DNA from 4 places in the Staphylococcus felis genome. Region 2 is predicted to be linked to each of the others. Evidence: riboswitches for the same ligand, from Rfam matches in the RefSeq annotation. Region 2 holds a riboswitch; each other region holds the start of a gene.
The links. Region 2 has a riboswitch for S-adenosylmethionine ahead of metX (homoserine O-acetyltransferase MetX). Riboswitches for the same ligand answer to the same signal wherever they lie in the genome.
Positions count from the first base shown of each region.

Region 1 (5,477 bases), 560 kb from region 2:
TTTCAATCTAGTCAGTTTTATGTTTGGATATGTTTTAAATAATCATTTTGAATGATGTTGATAGCATGACTATTTTTAATAGTTTTATTCAGCGATTTCTAATGCCACTTCCATCATTTGTGTAAACGAATTTTGTCTTTCTTCAGCAGTTGTGGCTTCATCACGTAGTAAATGATCGCTGACAGTAAAAATACCGAGCGCTTTTTTACCAGCTTTTGTTGCATTTAAGTATAAACCTGCTGACTCCATCTCAACACCTAATATGCCCATATCAATCCATTTTTGATTAAAGTCAGGATTTGCATTATAAAACGTATCTGACGATAGGATATTACCGACATGTGTACGTGCGCCAATTTCGTCAGATTTTGCTTTAGCTTTAACGACTAAATCGAAGTCAGCTAATGGTGCAAAATGTCCTGGAATTTGGAATTGATCCACATAATTTGAGTTTGTTGAGGCACCTTGAGCAATAATAATGTCGTACAAGTTAACATCTTCTTGCATTGCCCCACATGAACCGATACGAATAATGGTATCAACATCAAAGAAGTTATAAAGTTCATATGAGTAAATACCGATACTCGGAATTCCCATACCTGAACCCATAACAGATACTTCTTTGCCTTTATATGTACCAGTATAGCCAAACATATTACGGACTTCGTTAAATTGTTCAACATTTTCTAAAAAGTTATCTGCAATAAATTTAGCACGAAGCGGATCTCCAGGCATCAATACTGTTTTTGCAATTTTTGTTCCATTAGGTTGGATATGTGGTGTACCTTGAGTCATCATAACATCTCCTTTATATTTACATTTATTTAACCATTCTAAAGATAACAGAAGACAGTATAATTGTCGACGAATAGGATATGCCAAAGTGTATTAGGGAATATTTAAAGAGATACATCTAATTGTAACAGTGTATCGGATTGGTTTTGATTTACCACTATTTTATAAATCGTTATAATAGAATTGAAAACAATATCAAAAAATTAAAAATGAGAGAAGAGGGACAACTATGAGAATGGTAGATATCATATCAAAAAAACGTGATGGTGGCGAACTATCGCAAGAAGAAATTAAATTTGTAGTTGACGGATATACTAAAGGAGATATTCCAGATTATCAAATGTCTAGTTTAGCGATGGCGATATTTTTCCAAGATATGTCAGATGAAGAGCGTGCGGCTTTAACAATGGCTATGGTTGAGTCTGGTGATCAGATTGATTTGTCTAACATTAATGGTATCAAAGTCGATAAGCATTCTACAGGTGGCGTGGGTGATACGACAACACTTGTTTTAGCACCTTTAGTAGCGGCACTTGATATTCCGGTAGCTAAGATGAGTGGTCGAGGGTTAGGCCATACTGGTGGAACAATTGATAAGCTTGAGGCAGTTGATGGTTTTCATGTAGAGATTTCTGAAGAGGAATTCGTTCGGCTAGTCAATGAAAACCATATTGCAGTAATTGGTCAAACGGGTAACTTAACTCCAGCTGACAAGAAAATCTATGCGTTACGTGATGTGACAGGTACAGTTAATTCTATTCCTCTGATTGCATCTTCAATTATGAGTAAAAAAATTGCAGCAGGTGCAGATGCTATCGTGCTCGACGTTAAAACAGGAAATGGTGCATTTATGAAAACAGTTGAAGAAGCAGAAGCTTTGGCAGAAGCAATGGTAAAAATTGGAAATCAAGTTGGCCGTAAAACGATGGCGATTATTTCAGATATGAGTCAGCCACTAGGCAATGCAATCGGTAATGCACTCGAACTGAGAGAAGCTATTGACACCTTAAAAGGAGAAGGGCCTGAAGATTTAACAGAATTAGTACTGTCATTAGGTGCACAAATGGTTGTATTAGCCCAAAAAGCAGACACATTAGAAGACGCTCGTGCAATGTTACAAAGTGTTATCGATAATGGTCAAGCTCTTGAGAAATTTAAAACATTTTTAGCTAATCAAGGTGGGGATGCTTCGATTGTTGATGAGCCATCGAAATTGCCATCTGCTGAATATCAGTATGAATTGCCGGCTAAAAAATCAGGCGTAGTTTCAGATATGGTTGCGAATGAAATAGGTATTGCGTCTATGATGTTAGGCGCAGGACGTCAAACAAAAGAGGATGAAATTGATTTAGCTGTTGGACTTGTATTGCATAAAAAAGTAGGCGATGCTGTTGAAGCGGGTGAATCGTTATTAACGATATATGCCAACCAAAATGACGTTGAACAAGTCAAACAAAAATTATATGAAAACATTACGATTTCAGAAACTGCCGATTCACCACAATTGATTTATAAAGTTATTACGAAATAAAGCGAAAAGGGTGAGAAGATGAAATTGCGATTAAGACGAGTTTTAGGCATTGCCTTTTTGATGATTGGTGTTTTACACTTCATTAAGGAGCGTCAATTTCGAAATATCGTCCCGCATTACTTACCGCTTCGTAAAACAGCGGTATTAGTGACTGGTATTTGTGAAATGGTAATTGGAATAAACCTGTTTATAAAGCGACCTTCTTATCAACTTAAGCATTGGATTATTGCCTTTTTGTGGTCTGTTTTACCGGCTAATATATATATGGCTCGAAAAGGGCTTCCATTAGGAGATAAACAATTATCCAAACCTGTTCTATATGCGAGATTACCGATGCAATTCGTATTGATGTATGTAATACGCAAACTATAATATATTAAAAAACGGTTGAACCATAATAAGGATTTCAACCGTTTTTTGATGTCTATTTATGCTTTGCCATGACCAAAAACATCATGCCATTCACTACGTTTATCTAAAAAGGTTTGTGCAATTTGTTTAGCATCTTCTAATGAGTGAGAAGCAGCCCATCCGCATTGAACTTCATTACACGCGGGCACTTCTTTTGCAGCCAGAACATCGTGGATTGTCTTCTCAACAATATTTAGAACATCTTCATAATGATCATGATTTATGAAAGAAACATAAAAACCAGTTTGGCATCCCATAGGACTTAAATCGACGACTTTGTCAGAATGGTTACGAATATTTTCAGCCATAAGATGTTCTAATGAATGTAATCCAGGCATCTCCATATGCTCTTGGTTCGGCTGTTTGAAACGAATATCATATTTATATATTTCATCTCCATTTAGCCCTTTCATTTTTCCAGCTAAGCGGATATAAGGTGCAACGACCTTAGTATGATCTAAATTAAAACTTTCGACGTTCATTTTAGGCATTTATCATAGTCCTCCTTCACATGTTTATTTATATTTTAACACATTTTAAGAGGGATGAAATGAATGATATATGAGTTAAAAACTAAGGTTTAAAAGTAAATTTAAGAAAATTTAGAAATTAAAATGACAAATAGCTTAAAATAAGCTAAAATGATTACTAACTTAATATATAATTTATCAAGAGTGGTGGAGGGACTTGGCCCTATGAAACCCTGCAACCTCATCGTGATACGATAAAGGTGCTAATTCCAACAGTACGTATGCTGAAAGATAAATGACATGAACTAAGGTTATCAACTTTGCATCATCATCACGCTTGATTGATTCAGCGCATAGGTGCATTGAGGGATAACTTTTTTCTTTTTGGAGGGATATTAAACATGGTTTCAGTGAGACAACAAATTTTAGACTATATCGATAATCATCGGCTTTCTTATTTAGATATGAGTCATCAAATACATGAACGGCCAGAAATTGGCAATGAAGAAATATTTGCATCACGCTTATTAATAGATCATTTGAAGGAGAATGGATTCAAAGTAAAAAAGGATATTGCAGGTCATTCAACGGGGTTTATCGCTGAGTATCAATCTGAAAAAGATGGCGCAACTATCAGTTACTTAGCTGAATATGATGCGCTTCCAGGGTTAGGACATGCGTGTGGTCATAATATTATTGGAACAGCAAGTGTTTTAGCAGGTATAGCTTTAAAGCAAGTCGTTGATGACATTGGTGGGAGTGTGGTTGTATTTGGATGTCCAGCTGAAGAAGGTGGTGAAAACGGCAGTGCCAAGGCATCTTATGTCAAAGAAGGCATTATTGATGATGTGGATGTAGCACTCATGATTCATCCGGGGAATGAAACCTATCCAACAATTCCGACTTTAGCTGTTGATGTACTCGATATTAAATTTTTTGGCAAAAGTGCACATGCTTCTGAAAATGCGGATGAAGCCCGTAACGCCCTTGATGCTATGTTAAGTTTCTTCAATGGCGTTGCGCAAATACGTCAGCATATCCGAAAATCTGAACGTGTGCATGGTGTGATCTTAGACGGTGGTCGCGCAGCTAATATTATTCCTGACTTTACCCATGCGCGTTTTTATACTAGAGCGTCTACACGTAAAGAGCTTGATATATTAACTGAACGTGTCCATCAAATTGCAAAAGGTGCGGCAATCCAAACGGGCTGTAATTATGAATTTGGTCCTATCCAAAACGGTGTCAATGAGTTTTTACGTACGCCGGAGCTGGATGCATTATTCGAACGTCATGCCGTTGAATTAGGAGAAGAAGTCAGCCATGATGACTTTGGTTTTGGATCTACAGATACGGGGAATGTAAGTCACGTCGTACCCACGATACATCCACATATTAAAATAGGACCACGAAGTTTAGTCGGACATACACATCGCTTTCGTGAAGCAGCTGTAAGTCCTATGGGGGATAAAGCACTTGTTAAAGGCGCTAAAATTATTGCATTGATGGGCGCAACATTGATTCAAGATGAAAATTTATTAAAATCAATTCAATCACACCATCAAATATTAAGGGAGAAATTATAAATGACGAAGTATCTGAAAATGACAATGGGGGATCTTTACGATACAAATGTAGTCTACACTTCAAGACCATCATATGTCTCAAATCCATGGCTAGAAACTAATGAACACCAATCAAACTTTTTAACTGGTAGAGAACTACTCATTTCAAATCTTCCAGTCATTGTACATGAAGCGAGTGTGACGCATCGTCTTGAAACGTTATTTCAATTAATTGGGCGTACCATCCCTAAAAATGTATATACATTTAAAAATCAAGAAACGTATGAGAATTTGCTGAAAAAGCTGGCATACGAGGAAAATCGTCACATTTACTTTCAATATGTACACGGTGAAGACATTGTTACAGGTGATAAATATGCGATGGACAAAGATATCTTTACAAAATTAAATAATAAATCTAAAATTCCTGAATGGACAAATGGTAAATACTTACCGAGGCGTCAAGTCGTACCTATTGAAGCATTCAATGAGGTTATTGAAGAATGGGATTTACCGGTTGTGATTAAACCAGGAGATGAACTACCGACTGCAGGCGGATATGGTGTGATGATTTGTTATACAAGTGAAGACTTAGAAGCAGCTAAGAAACGAATTGCACGTGCAAAACATCAAACAGACACACTGATTATAGAGGAGTGTATTGATGCAGTTGAAAATTATTGCGTGCAGTACGCGCTACATCCT
Region 1 covers NZ_CP027770.1:62,889-68,365, reverse strand. Annotated here, with positions in the region: gene deoD (purine-nucleoside phosphorylase) at 85-795, opposite strand; gene C7J90_RS00360 (pyrimidine-nucleoside phosphorylase) at 1,025-2,326, shown strand; gene C7J90_RS00355 (DoxX family protein) at 2,345-2,698, shown strand; gene C7J90_RS00350 (S-ribosylhomocysteine lyase) at 2,755-3,228, opposite strand; SAM riboswitch class I at 3,400-3,505, shown strand; gene C7J90_RS00345 (M20 family metallopeptidase) at 3,609-4,793, shown strand; gene ldmS (L-aspartate--L-methionine ligase LdmS) at 4,794-5,477, shown strand, end outside.
Region 1: it holds a riboswitch for S-adenosylmethionine, as region 2 does, so the genes downstream of both, C7J90_RS00345 (M20 family metallopeptidase) here and metX (homoserine O-acetyltransferase MetX) in region 2, are expected to answer to the same signal.

Region 2 (5,477 bases):
GATGAAATTATTCAACCAGGTGTCTTACCAGAAAAATTCACAGGACAATCTGCATGTTTCAGAAGTGAAGCAGGTTCTGCAGGGCGAGATACACGTGGCTTAATTCGTTTACACCAATTTGATAAAGTCGAAATGGTGCGTATCGAAAAACCTGAAGATTCATGGAATGCATTAGAAGAAATGACTGGAAATGCTGAAGCAATATTAGAAGAGTTAGGTTTACCATATCGTCGCGTTATTTTATGTACTGGTGATATTGGATTTGGTGCTAGCAAAACTTATGATTTAGAAGTATGGTTGCCAAGTTACAATGACTATAAAGAAATCAGCTCTTGTTCAAACTGTGTTGACTTCCAAGCGCGTCGTGCAAACATCCGTTTCAAACGTGATAAAGATGCTAAACCTGAATTTGTGCACACGTTAAATGGATCTGGTTTAGCAGTAGGTCGTACATTTGCTGCTATCGTTGAAAACTATCAAAATGAAGACGGCTCTATTACAATACCTGAAGCACTTGTCCCATTTATGGGTGGTCAAACTGTAATCGAACCCAAATAATGCGTTTAAATCGCGATAGTTCAATTAAATGAATATCAGAAAGACATTCGTTTATACAGACTGAGGCTGGGACATCAATCCCAAAATAATAGCGTAGAGATGATTCATGATCGAACCATCTCTACGCATTTCTTTTATCAATCATTCGTATTGTTTGGCTCGCATTTCCTAGGGGATGGGTAGAGCCGCGGTCTCGACGCTCATCCTATTCCCTCAGGCGTCTCGCCAACAATACGACGTGATATACATGTAATTTTACATTGAAATACTTTAAAAAAAGACCTTTTCGTATCATTGAATGAATCATCTCATTATAAGAAAACTTTGAGATATTTATGTCCTAGCCTGAGTTTTAAGATACATAAGGTTTCATAAGCACTGTTTTTAAGACATTTAACACGTATCGCTCTTTTTGGAGTTAAGCATTTCCAATAAATAATATTATAGTAAGGTTACTCATGGCTTCCATGTTGACCAATTACCTTACCCAACAACGAATCTCTCCAAAAATTAGGGAAGGTTAGTCTCTATTGTGTCTTGTTTTAGACTGAAAATGGGGATTAATGTAAATAAAATTTAAATAAAGCTTTAATTATAAAACCATTGAGATGACACTATTTTTAGTAGGTGGTTATAGTGACTTCTCTGTGCGGGCAGTCTAACTTGAATATAGGAAGGTAGGGAGGTATGATGGAAAGTTCAGTTAATTCTGATATTCATTTACAAGTTGCTATCTTGTGAGGTATGATTAATTTATAAATAAAACAATTATATATACTTATTAAGAGAAGTTGAGGGATTTGGCCTGATGACACTTCAGCAACCACTTAATTTATTAAGTACGGTGCTACAACCAACGAATATTCGAGTGATAAGTCATAATAGATTCTTTTAAGTTGTGTTACCGTATATCAAATTCGGAATGCAACTTTTTTATTTTTTGGGGGAGGGGACGTGACAATGACTAATTATATTGTAGACACTTTGCATTTAGGACCATTTGAAACAGAATCTGGTGAGCGAATTGATGATTTGTTATTACGATACGAATACGTCGGTTATCAGGGACAACCATTAGTATTAGTGTGTCACGCACTAACAGGTAACCATCTTACATATGGAACAAAAGAGCATCCTGGATGGTGGCGTGAAATTATAGATGGAGGATATATGCCGCTTCATGATTATCAGTTTTTGACATTTAACGTTATTGGCAGCCCATTTGGATCGAGTTCATGTGTTACAGATGAGCATTTTCCAAAAAGAATTACGATGAGAGATATTGTCAAAGCAATTGAGATGGGCATAGAAGCATTAGGATTTGAAAAGATTGATGTTTTGATAGGGGCATCGTTAGGTGGGATGCAGGCTTTAGAGTTGCTTTACAATCAAAAGTTTGAAGTTAAAAAAGCAGCCATACTCGCATCAACCGCTAAGACGTCATCCTATAGCCGCGCCTTTAATGAAATCGCACGACAAGCAATTTATCTCGGCGGTGAGGAAGGATTGAGCATTGCGCGGCAACTTGGATTTTTAACATATCGTTCATCTAAAAGTTATGATGCACGATTCACACCAGATGAAGTAGTATCTTATCAAAAGTATCAAGGTGACAAATTCAAACGTGATTTTGATCTAGAGTGTTATTTGACATTATTAGGAGTGCTTGATAGTCACGATATATATCGTGGTCGAGATGATGTTGAGGCAATATTCCAATCATTAGATACTAAAGTATTAACCATTGGATTTAAAGATGATTTACTCTATCCGGATGATCAAATAGTTGCTTTAGGTGAGTCGTTTCAATACCATAGACATTTCTTTGTGACGGATAATGTCGGACATGATGGATTTTTATTAAACTTTAATGACTGGGCCCCTTACTTATATCATTTCTTAAAAGTTTCACGATTCCGTCGTTAAACTTAGACTTGATTGTTACAATTTTGTTATAATCTTATATATGCAAAAATATCGTTAACAAAATAAAAGGGTGTATTTATCAGTTTCATAGTTATTGTCTGTGAGTGTTCTTGAATTTTGATGATTATGCAGTGCCATGAGTTTTGTAGCGATGATTTTGAGAGTTTTGTAATAGCTAAGAGGCAATTGTATTCATATTACAAATCTTGTAAAATATAAATTATATCATAAATTAGTTTGGATGTGGCGTCATTGTTTTCACAAATCAAGCCTAAAGCAACTTTACTAGGCACTTTAGCATTAGCAGTTGTTGCTTTAGCAATGTATTTTGTGCCATTATTAGGAATTATTATTGCGTTTTTTGCAACAATACCGGGCGTTGTCTTATGGTATCGTGCTGTTCAATCATTTGGATTAGCAGCTCTGATTACTATTATTATTGCTACACTAACAGGCAGTATTTTCATCATGACATACATGATTATTCTTTTGAGTGTCAGTGCAGTAATCGGTTATCTCTTGCAAAAACGTGCCTCTAAAGAGCGTATTTTATATATGGCAACATTCGTAGCAAGTATTTTAACACTTGTTGCAATGATGATTTTACAAAGTATTCAAAAACTCCCATATGCAAATGAACTGTTAAAGCCTTATCAAAGTGCAGTAGATCAAACAATTCAAATGCAAAATTTAGATACACAATCTCAAGAGGTGTTAAATGCATCTGTTGAACAACTTGCTGTTCAAATGCCTGGACTTATCGTGATAACTATTGCGTTGTTTTTGATTATTTCATTAATCATTATATGCCCTATTTTACGTAAGTTTAAGGTAGCAACACCTGTTTTTAGACCTCTGTATTTATGGCAAGTGAGACGTTCTGCATTTGCTATATATGCGATTGCATTACTTTTTGGGATTTTAACAGAGCCTGGTACTACAGAACATAGTATCAGTTTGAATTTCCAAATTGTATTAGGCTTTTTGATGGTTATCCAAGGTTTGAGTCTGATTCATTATGTGAGTGCATCGAAGCGTATGCCAAAAGCAGTGTCGATTATCTTTATTATTGTAGGGATTATATTCTACCCATTAACACGTTTAATAGGTTTATTAGATTTAGGGCTCAACTTGAAGCGTATGATCAAAAATAATAAGAGGTGACAAAATGAATCGTCATTCTATGAAAAAAACATTAGCGCTACCTTTTATCGTGATGGCTCTAGTAGCAGTGAGTATTGTCGGCATAGCTTTTTTCTTTAATCAATTATTTGCTTTCATATCAGCGATTACGTTATTCATTATGTTAATTATTAGCATTTTTATATTGCGAAGTGTATTTCATCGATTTGAGTATTACTTAGATGATTTAAGTGGCAAAATTTCAGCAGGTACTGATAGAGCTGTTAAAAAGATGCCAATTGGACTTATTATTTTAGATGAAAATGATCAGATTGATTGGGTTAACCAGTTTATGTCGGATCGTATTGAGCGAAATGTGATTTCTGATCCGATTAATGAGGTTTATCCTAATATATTAAAGCAACTGGATAAAGCAAGAGAAATTGAGATAGAAGACGGGGCTTACATCTATCGCGTGAAATATTCAAAAGATGAAAAAATCTTATATTTCACCGATATTACCGAAGAAGCAGAGATTCAAAAAGCGTATGATGATCAACAACCCATTATTGCGACATTATTTTTAGATAACTACGATGAAATTACACAAAATATGAATGATACACAACGTTCAGAGATAAATACGATGGTGACACGTGTAATCAGTCGATGGGCTCAAGAATACAATGTTTATTTTAAGCGTTACAGCTCTGATCAATTTGTTGCTTACTTAAATCGACGTATATTAGAAGAACTTGAAGAATCAAAGTTTGACATTTTAAGTCAGCTTCGAGAAAAAAGTGTAGGTTATCGGGCGCAATTAACATTGAGTATCGGTATTGGAGAAGGTTCAGAAAACTTAATTGATCTTGGGGAGTTGTCACAGTCAGGGCTTGATTTAGCTTTAGGGCGTGGTGGTGACCAAGTTGCCATTAAGAATATAAATGGGAATGTGCGTTTTTATGGTGGTAAGACTGACCCGATGGAAAAACGGACACGTGTCAGAGCTCGTGTTATTTCACATGCTTTAAAAGATATTCTACTTGAAGGTGACCGTGTTATTGTCATGGGGCATACTCGACCAGATTTAGATGCAATCGGAGCAGCAATTGGTGTAACACGTTTTGCAATGATGAATAATTTAGATGCATACATTGTTTTAAATGAATCTGATATTGATCCGACATTACGTCGTGTCATGGACGAAATCGATCAAAAGCCAGAATTAAAAGAGCGATTCATTACATCTGATGATGCGTGGAATATGATGACTTCTAAAACAACATTAGTCATTGTAGATACACACAAACCAGAAATGGTAATTGATGAGAATATCCTTAACAAAGCGAACCGAAAAGTCGTGATTGACCACCATAGACGTGGTGAACGCTTTATTGCAAACCCATTACTTGTCTATATGGAACCATACGCGAGTTCAACAGCAGAGTTGGTCACTGAACTACTCGAGTATCAGCCTACAGAACAGCGCTTAACCCGTTTAGAGTCAACAGTGATGTATGCAGGTATAATTGTTGATACACGAAACTTTACATTACGTACCGGTTCACGTACATTTGATGCAGCGAGTTACTTGCGAGCACATGGTGCAGATACCATTTTGACACAACATTTCTTAAAAGATGATATCGAAACGTATATTAATCGTTCAGAATTGATTCGCACTGTTGAATTACAAGAACATGGTATTGCTATCGCACACGGCTCAGAAGATAAAATTTATCATCCTGTGACGGTTGCACAAGCTGCAGATGAGTTGTTAAGTTTAGATGGAGTGGAAGCATCCTACGTCATTGCTAAGCGTGAAGACAATTTGATTGGGATTTCAGCGCGTTCATTAGGTGGCTTTAATG
Region 2 covers NZ_CP027770.1:618,501-623,977, forward strand. Annotated here, with positions in the region: gene serS (serine--tRNA ligase) at 1-558, shown strand, start outside; SAM riboswitch class I at 1,334-1,436, shown strand; gene metX (homoserine O-acetyltransferase MetX) at 1,519-2,484, shown strand; gene C7J90_RS03045 (DUF2232 domain-containing protein) at 2,728-3,648, shown strand; gene C7J90_RS03050 (DHH family phosphoesterase) at 3,653-5,477, shown strand, end outside.

Region 3 (5,477 bases), 720 kb from region 2:
TTTTAAAAAGAGCATTTTATTTCTTATCCCCATTATTATAGGAATGGGCCTAGCAATTGGCATCTTAAGTAGTCTCATCAACTATTTACTTGCAGAACACATTACGCCAACCATGTTCTTTTTTACCGGCTTGATTATCGGGATTATTCCATTCTTATTACGTATTTCAAAGTACAAAGAAACCTATAAAACACAACATTGGATTGTAATGGTTATCGCCATCATCATTCTTGCTATTATGGCTTATTTTTCAACGGGGACTACACACGGTAAGCCGACATCTATTGATATGTCTCCCGCTATGTTAATCAAATATTTTATTGCTGGCATGTGTGCTTCGAGTGCTATGCTTTTACCGGGTATTTCTGGTTCATTTATTTTGCTGTTGTTTGGTGTGTATGGGACGGTTACTTATTCAATTTCTGAACTTGTACACCTTAACTTTAACACCCTACCTGTTATCATGGTTGTAGGATTAGGGATCCTTTCCGGCTTTTTAATCGCAAGTAAATTGATTACCTATTTACTTGAACATTACACATACCTCACGTATGCAGCTATACTAGGGCTCGTTATCGGTTCATTATTTTCTGTATTTCCCGGGTTACCTTCAACAGGATTAAGTTGGATTGTTTCTCTCTTAACACTCGTTATTGGGTTTTTAGTCAGCTACATTTTAGGTCGGTACACAGCATCTTAATTCACAGAAGCATATCATCACATGAAAAAATTAAACGAGGATAGGGATTTAATAAGCTCCCTGCCCTCGTTTAATGTTATTTTGCTGGTATAACTGCTCCATCGAATTCATCTTCTATATAATGTCTTACTTCCTGAGATTGTACAGCTTTAAGTAAATCTTGAAACTTTTGATCATCTTTATGACCTTCTTGTACCGCTAAAATATTAGCAAATGGTGAAGATTCATCTTCTACCGCAATAGAATCTTCTAAAGGTTTTAAACCATTATCAATTGCATAATTTGAGTTCATAATCACAGCATCACCTTCATTATTATTGTATGTTTTGGGTAAAAATTCAGCGCCTTGTTGATTATCAAATTGTAAATCTTTTTTATTTTCAACAATATCATCTAATTTAGCATCTTCAATTTTAACGCCTTTTTTAATTTTAATAAGCCCTTCTTTTACAAAAAATGACAAGAAGCGTCCTTCTTCAGCTGGATTATTTGATATATAGATTTTTGCACCTTGTGGTAAATCTTTTAAACTTTTATGCTTTTTACTGTATACGCCCATAGGTGTTGTTAACACTTTACCAACTTCTTCAATTTTGTATCCATGCGATTGCTTTTCAGCATTTAAATAAGGAACATGTTGAAACATATTAGCATCCACATCACCTTTATCTAATAATTTATTTGGTATTTTATAATCATTAACTTCACGCACTTCCACTTTATAGCCTTTGTCTTTAAGCTGTTCTGCTGCTTTTTTGACCACTTCACCATGTGGCGTCGGTGTTGCCGCAACTACAATTGTTTTATCTTCACTTGATGATTCACTTTGGCCACACGCTACAAGCAAAACCACTATCACTACCATTAATGTACCTAAATTTAAAAGTTTTTTCATATTGAATCCCCTTTCGTTGTATATAAAAAGAGACGCTCAAATCAAATTAAATCCAAGCATCTCTTTTTACTTAAAAATGTATTATTTTGCTGGTTCTACTGATCCATCATATTTTTCTTTAATAAATGCTTTGATGTCGTCAGACTGAAGCACTTGAATTAAAGCTTTAATTTTTTCATCATCCTTATGTCCTTCTTGTACTGCAATAAGATTTGCATAAGGGTTATCTTCAGGACTTTCAACCGCAATTGAATCTTTTTGTGGGTTTAACTTTTGCTCAATTGCAAAATTAGAGTTAATAATTACAGCATCGCCTTCATTATTTTGATAAGTTTTTGGTAAGAATTCAGCTGCTTGATTATCATTAAATTTAATGTTCTTTTTATTTTCAACGATATCATCAAAAGTAGCATCTTGAATTTTTACGCCATCCTTAATTTTAATCAGTCCTTCATCTACAAAGAATTTTAAGAATCGACCTTGCTCTGCTGGATTGTTTGAAACAAAGATTTCAGCGTTATCTGGAAGGTCTTTTAAGCTATCATATTTTTGAGAATATACAGCCATTGGTTCTAAATGAACATTGCCTGCTGATTCAATTTTGTAACCTTTATCTTCTTTTTCTTTATCTAAGTATGGTGTGTGTTGGAAAAAGTTTGCGTCTAATTCGCCTGCATCCAATAATTTATTCGGTGTTGTGTAATCATTAATCGTCTTAATTTCTAGATCGTAACCTTCATCTTTTAAGATTGGCTTTGCTTCTTCTAAAATCTCAGCATGAGGTGCTGGCGAAGCACCTACAACAACCTTTTTATCATCACTACCGCCTGCTGAATCTTTATTTCCGCATGCTGCAAGCACAACTCCTAAAACTAAAATTAAAGCTAGTGATAAAACTTTTTTCATCCCTTTATTCCTCCTAAAAAGTAAATTATCTTTTATCAATTTTATTTGTAACCCAATCCCCTAGGAACTGAATGATAAAAACAATAATAAGTATTAAAATGGTCGAAATTAAAATGACATCATTTTGATTTCGCGTAAAGCCAGTCAGATATGCTAAGTTACCTAATCCACCTGCACCAATAACGCCTGCTACTGCTGTTGATCCTACTAAGGCAATAGCAGTTACAGTAATCCCTGATATGAGAGCGGGTGAAGATTCTGGAATTAACACCTTTAATATAATTGTCCATGTATTTGCGCCCATTGAACGAGCCGCTTCAATAACACCTTTATCAATTTCTTTTAGTGCAATTTCCACTAAGCGTCCATAAAAAGGGGAAGCTCCAACAATTAGGGCTGGTAAAGCACCTGTTGGACCACTAATTGTGCCTAAAATTAAGCTCGTAAATGGAATAAGTAATAATATTAAAATGATAAACGGTATCGCTCTGAATAAATTAACAAAAAATGAAACAATACTATAAAATATGCGTCCAAGCTTAGAATGACTTTTTGATGTTAAAAATAAAATAACGCCTAAGACTAATCCCAAGATAAACGAAAATACAGTCGATATGACAGTCATATAAAGTGTTTCATATGTTGCTAACCACACATCAGGCCAGCGCACATTCGGCATTGTTATCATTTCCTGTAAAATCTCGCTGAAACTCTTACCCACGACTGACCACCTCTACTTGTATATTTTTAGATTCCAGATCTGATTGTAGTGTGTTAAACGTGCTGTCTGTAATGTCAGATAAATGCACGAGTAAAAATCCGACTGACCCGGTTTTGGTGTTTTTAATATTTCCTTCTAAAATATTAATCGCCATTTGATGTTTTTGAGCGATATAAGAAATAACTGGTGCTGTCGTATTCTCTCCTGAAAATATAAACTTAACTAGCAAATCATTTTCATTCAATTCGATAGACTTCACTACATCATCTTGATCTTGTGGTGGCTCTAAGTCCTCTTGAACAAAACGTCTTGTCACGCGATGTTTTGGATTTTTAAAGACTTCTGATACGCTTCCTTGCTCAATCACTCGACCATTTTCCATTACTGCGACCTCATCACATACACGTCTAATCACATGCATCTCATGCGTAATCATGATGATTGTTAGATTTTTTTCTTTTTTTAGTTCTAATAGCAAATCTAATATTTCATCAGTAGTTTGTGGGTCTAATGCACTTGTTGCCTCGTCACATAGCAATACTTCCGGATCGTTTGCTAACGCTCGAGCAATACCAACTCGCTGTTTTTGCCCTCCAGAAAGTTCAGAAGGATACGCATGTTCACGTCCCTTTAAACCCACTCTCTCAATCAGTTTTATCGCTTCTTGTTTCGCTTCTTTTTTAGGCCTTCCAGCGATTTCGAGCGGAAATATAATATTTTCTAATACAGTACGTGACCAAAGTAAATTAAAATGTTGGAAAATCATACTTACTTTTTGGCGTTTTTTCCTAAGTTCAGCCTTAGTGAGCTGACCAATATGTTCTCCCCCTATCATCACATCACCAGATGTAGGTACTTCTAAATAATTAAATAAGCGAACTAATGTACTTTTACCGGCTCCCGAAAATCCGATAATTCCAAAAATTGTTCCTGTACCTATATTTAAATCAACATGATCAACTGCTGTTACAGTTTTTGATTTCGATTCATACTTTTTAACAATATTTTTTAACTCAATCATATTGCTAGTTCCTCCTCGTGTTACGACTCCATCTCAGACCATAATAAAAAATGCTTTCTCTTTTGAGTTAAAAGAGAAAGCATTGTATACACGTCGCTTCTCTCATCTTCAAAAGTAATTAATACTTTATGTGAATTGGCACCATTTCTAATATTTAGACGGTTGCCGGGCTTCATAGGGCACATCCCTCCACCACTCCGGATAAGAGTTTTCTGAATATTTAATTGTTATTAATCTTATCATTATACTTACGATTCGTCAATCGCTTTTTTGAAAATTTCTAACAAATATGTCACAGACTTAAACGCATAAATACGTTGTACTTCTTGATCTTGCTTCATAATGATTAAGACCGGGACTGATTGTATTTCATTTTCCCGACTCCACTCTGGATGAAAGTTTAAATCAATTTTCACGAGTGGGAGCTGTGTCATATCATTCACAATATCTAACATTCGCTCTGACATCTTACATGTCCCACACATCGGCGTATAGCCAAAAATCAGATGTGTGGGTTCATTATAATTCTCATATATATTGTTCAATTGCTCTGAAACATTCATGATATGTGTACTTTCCTTTAACATAAAAATCTTTTTTTACTTCAAAGCCGTGACGGCCTAAAACATTTGAGAGATAATCACGTGGACAGCGTGCGACTTCGGTATAAGTAGAATCAATATAAATATCAATACGTTCACTTAAATATTTCGAAAACCACTTTCGAATATTCCGTCCTTCAGCATCAGCATCCACTAAAATATAAACTTGCTTATCGTAGAGTGATTCTATCATGTTATCTATTTTTTCAACACTCATCGTGCCATGTGTACAAATAATATCTACTGATTCTGTTAATACTTCTTTGACTCTTTTTTTGTCAGATTTACCTTCTACAACAATGATTTTGTTTACGATCGCCATAGTCTTCACCTTCTAAATAAAATGGGCGTAAGACGACTTTTAATCATAGATGCGCTATGGAGCTAAATCTCAGAAAAACTTACTCAATTTGTGTTATATGGTGTTATAGCTCCTCTCGTACTTTAACCTAATCTGTCCATACGAAGTCGCTTACCTATCATTGATATAAAGTTCAAAAAACTCCAAGATAAACATGTTACCAAGGAGTTCAAAATAAGTATTATTCACCAATCATTTCTTCATAAGCAGCTGCATCCATTAATGCATCAAGTTCACTTTCGTCACTCAACTCAACTTTAACCATCCATGC
Region 3 covers NZ_CP027770.1:1,338,297-1,343,773, reverse strand. Annotated here, with positions in the region: gene popT (polyprenyl-phosphate transporter PopT) at 1-700, shown strand, start outside; gene C7J90_RS06285 (MetQ/NlpA family ABC transporter substrate-binding protein) at 777-1,595, opposite strand; gene C7J90_RS06280 (MetQ/NlpA family ABC transporter substrate-binding protein) at 1,677-2,501, opposite strand; gene C7J90_RS06275 (methionine ABC transporter permease) at 2,527-3,222, opposite strand; gene C7J90_RS06270 (methionine ABC transporter ATP-binding protein) at 3,215-4,243, opposite strand; SAM riboswitch class I at 4,343-4,451, opposite strand; gene C7J90_RS06265 (thioredoxin family protein) at 4,492-4,806, opposite strand; gene C7J90_RS06260 (toprim domain-containing protein) at 4,772-5,167, opposite strand; gene gcvH (glycine cleavage system protein GcvH) at 5,388-5,477, opposite strand, start outside.
Region 3: it holds a riboswitch for S-adenosylmethionine, as region 2 does, so the genes downstream of both, C7J90_RS06270 (methionine ABC transporter ATP-binding protein) here and metX (homoserine O-acetyltransferase MetX) in region 2, are expected to answer to the same signal.

Region 4 (5,477 bases), 580 kb from region 2:
GGTATGGGTTATTCTTTACATGCTGGGTTAGTTGTTGTGGCTGATGGATCAGAGCGAGCTGAAAAACGATTGAAGCGCGTATTAACGACAGATCCGGGTATGGGAGTAGTGAGACATGCTGATGCAGGTTATGATATTGCAATTGAGACTGCGAAAGAAAAAGGTGTCGATATTCCAATGATTACAGGTAAAGGTGATGAAAAATAATGAATGATTTAATAATCCAAAATATTAAAGCGTTAGTTTTACCTCAGTCCACTGATCGTCCGTTGAAAGGTAAAGCGCTAGATGAATTAACAGTCATTGAAAATGGAACAGTTGTTGTGAAAGATGGTAAAATTGTTTATTCTGGTGAATACACTGAAGACTATGTAGCGAAAGAAACGATTGATGCAACAGATAGAGTAGTTTCTCCAGCACTTGTAGATGCACATACACATTTAGTGCATGGCGGTTCACGGGAGCACGAAATGACATTAAAACGTCAAGGAGTGTCTTATTTAGAAATTCTTGAGCAAGGCGGGGGTATACTCTCAACGGTTGAGTCAACACGAAATGCCACTGAAGATGAGCTGTTTGAAAAAGCAGAACATGATTTACTCACAATGATTCATCACGGTGTATTAGCCGTAGAGAGTAAAAGTGGCTATGGTTTAGATAAAGAAAATGAGCTTAAACAATTACGTGTGTCACGACGTTTGCAAGAAAAGTATAACTTAGAGATGCGTCATACTTTCCTTGGACCACACGCTGTACCAAAGGAAGCTGAATCTAATGAACAATTTTTACAAGATATGATTGACCTACTCCCAGAAGTTAAAACATTAGCTGATTTTGCGGATATATTCTGTGAAAAAGGTGTCTTTACAATAGAAGAGTCAAAACGATATATGCAAGCTGCTAAAGCAGAAGGATTCAAAGTCAAAATCCACGCAGACGAAATTGATCCTTTAGGTGGTTTGGGACTTGCAATTGATGAAGAGGCTATTTCAGCGGATCATTTAGTCGCATCAAGTGAAGAGGATAAAAAGAAACTTAAAGCATCTGATACCGTGGCAGTATTATTACCAGGTACAACATTCTACTTAGGTAAAGAATCTTATGCTGATGCTAGAGGAATGATTGATAATGGTGGTGCAATCGCTATTGCGACTGATTTCAATCCGGGAAGTTGTGTCACAAACAATTTGCAAATGGTTATGGCCATTGCTGCACTTAAGTTAAAATTATCACCAAATGAAATCTGGAATGCTGTGACGGTTAACGCAGCAAAAGCAATTGATGTAGATGCAGGAACGATAAATGCAGGAGATAAGGCGAATATTGTTATTTGGCATGCACCTAATCATGAATACATTCCATATCATTATGGCATTAACCATGTTGAAAAGGTCATTAAAGATGGTCAATTATATGTTAATCGAGATCTGTCAATTTTATCGTAAATAACACGACACATATCAAAGAACTGAAGCATGTTGAAGCAAATTGCGCTTTGACAACGTTCAGTTCTTTTATTATTCAACTTATTCATAATTCAATCGTCGTTTTACATTAATTAAATGACATAACAATCTTAAAAAGGTTTGATATCTATCAATAGAGGGAGATGTGAAGGTAATAACAGTTTTGATACAATAATAGATATGAAAGGCGTATGTTTTGATGAGAGGATGAGGCGAAATGACTAATTTAACGGATCAATTAATAGAATGGCGGAGAATATTCCACGAAAACCCAGAAGTATCGCTTGAAGAATATGAGACGACAAAACGTATTCGTAAAATTTTGGAAGATTATCATATCAAAATAATAGATGTGCCATTAGAGACAGGTTTAATTGCTGAAATTGGACAAGGCGATACATTGTTAGCTGTTAGAACGGATATTGATGCATTACCTATTAAAGAACAAACAGAACTTGCATTTAAATCGAAAAATAATGGAGCGATGCATGCATGTGGTCATGATATTCATATGGCTGCTGTATTAGGTACAGCAGTTTTACTCAAAAAAGAAGAACAACAGCTGAATGGCCGTGTACGTTTGATATTTCAAGCCGCTGAAGAAATCGGATATGGTGCAGCAAAGGTAGCTGAATCACGTGTGTTAGATGGTGCAAAAGCAATTATCGGTTTTCATAACGATCCATCACTCAAAGTAGGAGAATGGCGGGCAAAATCAGGGTATATGACGTCAAATGTTGATCGTTTTGAGATAGAAATTGAAGGGGTTGGTGCACATGCTGCGATGCCCCAAGACGGCAATGACCCGAATATTGTTGTTGCGCAAGTTATCTTAAGTTTGCAAACGATTGTAAGTCGGAATATAGCGCCATACGAAGAAGCGGTAGTATCAATTGGGCGTATCGAAAGTGGACATACATGGAATGTCATCCCTCAAAGTGCGAGACTTGAAGGTACTGTTCGCTCATTAGATGCCAATGTGAGGGATACAATTGAACACCGCATGTATGAAATTTGTGACGGTATTGCAAAACAATATGGCCTTGAAGTTAAATTAAATTATCAACGTATAACGCAATCCGTTTATAATGACGCACATTTACAGCAGATTGCATATGAGATTGCGCAATCGGTTGGATATGATGTTGATGTTTTGCCACGCGCCTTAACCATTGGAGAGGACTTTTCAGGGTATCAAGGTGTAGCACCTGTACATTTTGCAATGATTGGTTCAGAGAGTGGATATGCGTTACATCATCCTCAATATAATCCGAATGAGGCCATACTAGACAAGGTTCCAGATTATTTTGTGTCATTTGTAAAACGATTATTACAAGATGCATAAAGGCGTTGACGTGATGTATAAATTCCTGTACAGTTTAACAGTACAATCAAATACTTCATATCAAGAGAAGTGGAGGGACTGGCCCGTCGATACTTCGGCAACATGAAATGCGTGTGCCAATTCCAGAAGTGACTTAATATCATGTATCACTAAAGATAAGAAGTTATAAAACCATAACATCGGTTGAGATCATCACTTTTTTGGATGGAAGAAGAGCACATCTATCCGTGAAGTTATTGATCTCAATTTTTTATAAGGAGTAATTATATGTCAATTCAGAAAGAGAATGAAAAAGGACATTCATGGGGGCTAATCCCTTTAATTGTATTTATAGGCATCTTTTTAGGGTCAGGTATCGTGACACAAGATTTTACCTTTATGCCACTTAATGTTGCTGCCATCATAGGTGTCATTGTCGCTTTAATGATGAAGCCTAAAGAAAAATGGACACATAAGGTGGAAGTTTTTGCGCAAAAAGCAGGGCATCCCAATATTGTACTAATGATGTTGATATTTATTTTGGCCGGTGCTTTTTCTAAAACGGCTGAAGCAATGGGAGGCGTTTCATCTATCGTTAATTTAGGCCTGTCGCTTATTCCCCAAAACTTTTTGATTGTAGGTATCTTTTTAATCTGTATGTTTATATCTATTTCAATGGGAACGTCTGTCGGTACTGTCGCTGCAATTGCACCTGTCGGCTTTGGTATTAGTGAGGCGACTGACATACCTGCTGCGTTGGCAATGGCTACTGTCGTTGGTGGAGCGATGTTTGGGGACAATTTGTCGATGATTTCTGATACAACGATTGCTGCAGTTCGTACTCAGCACACCAAAATGAGTGATAAATTCAAAGTGAACTTCCGTATCGTACTGCCCGGGGCTATTGTGACATTAGTGATTTTGTGGTGGTTAACGTATAATAGTCATATTGATCAAACACATGAATATGACTTTGAATTTATCAAGGTCATTCCATATTTGTTCGTATTAATTCTAGCCATTATAGGGGTTAACGTCATTCTTGTATTACTTGGTGGTATAGCACTGTCAGGAATCATCGGTATGTTGTATCAAGATTTCAAATTAGCTGGCTTTCTAAAAGCAGCTTCAGAAGGAATCGTTGCAATGGAAGATATTGCAATGATTGCATTATTGATTGGAGGTATGATTGGTCTTGTTGAATATTATGGGGGTATAACATGGTTGCTCAATTTTGTGGAAAATCGGATTCGTTCTCGTCGTGGTGCGGAGTTTGGTATTGCTGGACTTGTCAGTGTTGCTGATATTTCGACGGCGAATAATACAATCTCAATCATTATGACAGGACCCCTCGCTAAAGATATTGCGAAAGAATATGATATCGATCCAAGAAAGTCTGCAAGTATTTTGGATATTTTTGGTAGTGCTTTTCAAGGTTTTATTCCATATAGTCCTCAATTGATAGCTGCAGCAGGTGTAGCAGGTATTTCTCCTGTGATGTTGCTACCTTATTCCATATATCCAGTCATGCTTGCATTATGTGGTGTTATCTCGATTATATTCGGCTGGCCAAAACTAAAGCGTTAACTTAATTTTATGACAAAAATAAACATTTGAGATGATATCGTAGAATATAAGTTAAAATCTTATCATCCCAAAATATTCCATTTTGCGATACAATATTTATAGTAGCATTTAATTAAAGTGAGGTGGAGTCAGTGCAACATTTACAAAATGAGTGGGTCGAAATTAATATTGTACGACTTATGAAAACAATGCCAAGCGAAGTTTATGAGGCATGGTTGGATCCTGAACAATTACGATTATGGTTTATGACCTCACAACGTACGAATCAATCAGTACGAACTGATCGAACTGAGGGCGGACATTATGAAGTTGTAGATAGTCGAAATGGTAAAGTCATTCGAATCATTGGGACTTACGAGACTTTAATACCTGATGAACAAATCATCAAAACGATTCAAATGCCTGATTTTAGTGAAGATGTTGATCAGATTGAAGTCTACTTTGAAGAACGTAGCCCAGGCATTACTGAAATGACATTTAAGTATCGAGGTATTGTACGTAAAGAACGAAGGTTAACCCATTTAGAATATAAGCAAAAGAAAAAAGAATATCATGATCATACAGCACACGGTTTCGAACTTATGTTTGACAAACTTCAAACCCAACTTGAATCAGAAAAACACAACTCAATATAAAAATTGGGAAATGGACATCCTAGTCGACCATTAGATATGACTTTATCGGTTTTTTGATAGAAAAAGTCGCATCTCTTGGCTCACTTTGTGCCATTTCCCTTTTTATTTAACTTGATAGTGAATGCTTGTTATAGCTACGTAATGGAGAACCAACTTGATATATATCAACATGGCAAATCGCTAAAGATTGGACTAAATCCATAAAAATTTCTGGAGAAGTTGTTACCTTTAAAGCGTGATGACTCAAACTATACTGAATTTCTTTTCCTTTAAAACCATTTAAAATATCAATCACTTTATCTTTAATAAATAAGTCGCTTAAACCATCAATAGTCATTTCGAAATGCTTGTCAATAGCTGTATGAATGGGTTCAAATGCTAACAAATGTTCATATTTCGTTAATACTATGTCACGGAATAAATAATTATGGAAACTTAAAAAGCTAATCAAATAGGGTAATGCTT
Region 4 covers NZ_CP027770.1:1,200,165-1,205,641, forward strand. Annotated here, with positions in the region: gene hutU (urocanate hydratase) at 1-207, shown strand, start outside; gene hutI (imidazolonepropionase) at 207-1,445, shown strand; gene C7J90_RS05475 (amidohydrolase) at 1,684-2,811, shown strand; SAM riboswitch class I at 2,866-2,973, shown strand; gene C7J90_RS05480 (Na+/H+ antiporter NhaC family protein) at 3,079-4,377, shown strand; gene C7J90_RS05485 (SRPBCC family protein) at 4,557-5,012, shown strand; gene C7J90_RS05490 (hypothetical protein) at 5,119-5,477, opposite strand, start outside.
Region 4: it holds a riboswitch for S-adenosylmethionine, as region 2 does, so the genes downstream of both, C7J90_RS05480 (Na+/H+ antiporter NhaC family protein) here and metX (homoserine O-acetyltransferase MetX) in region 2, are expected to answer to the same signal.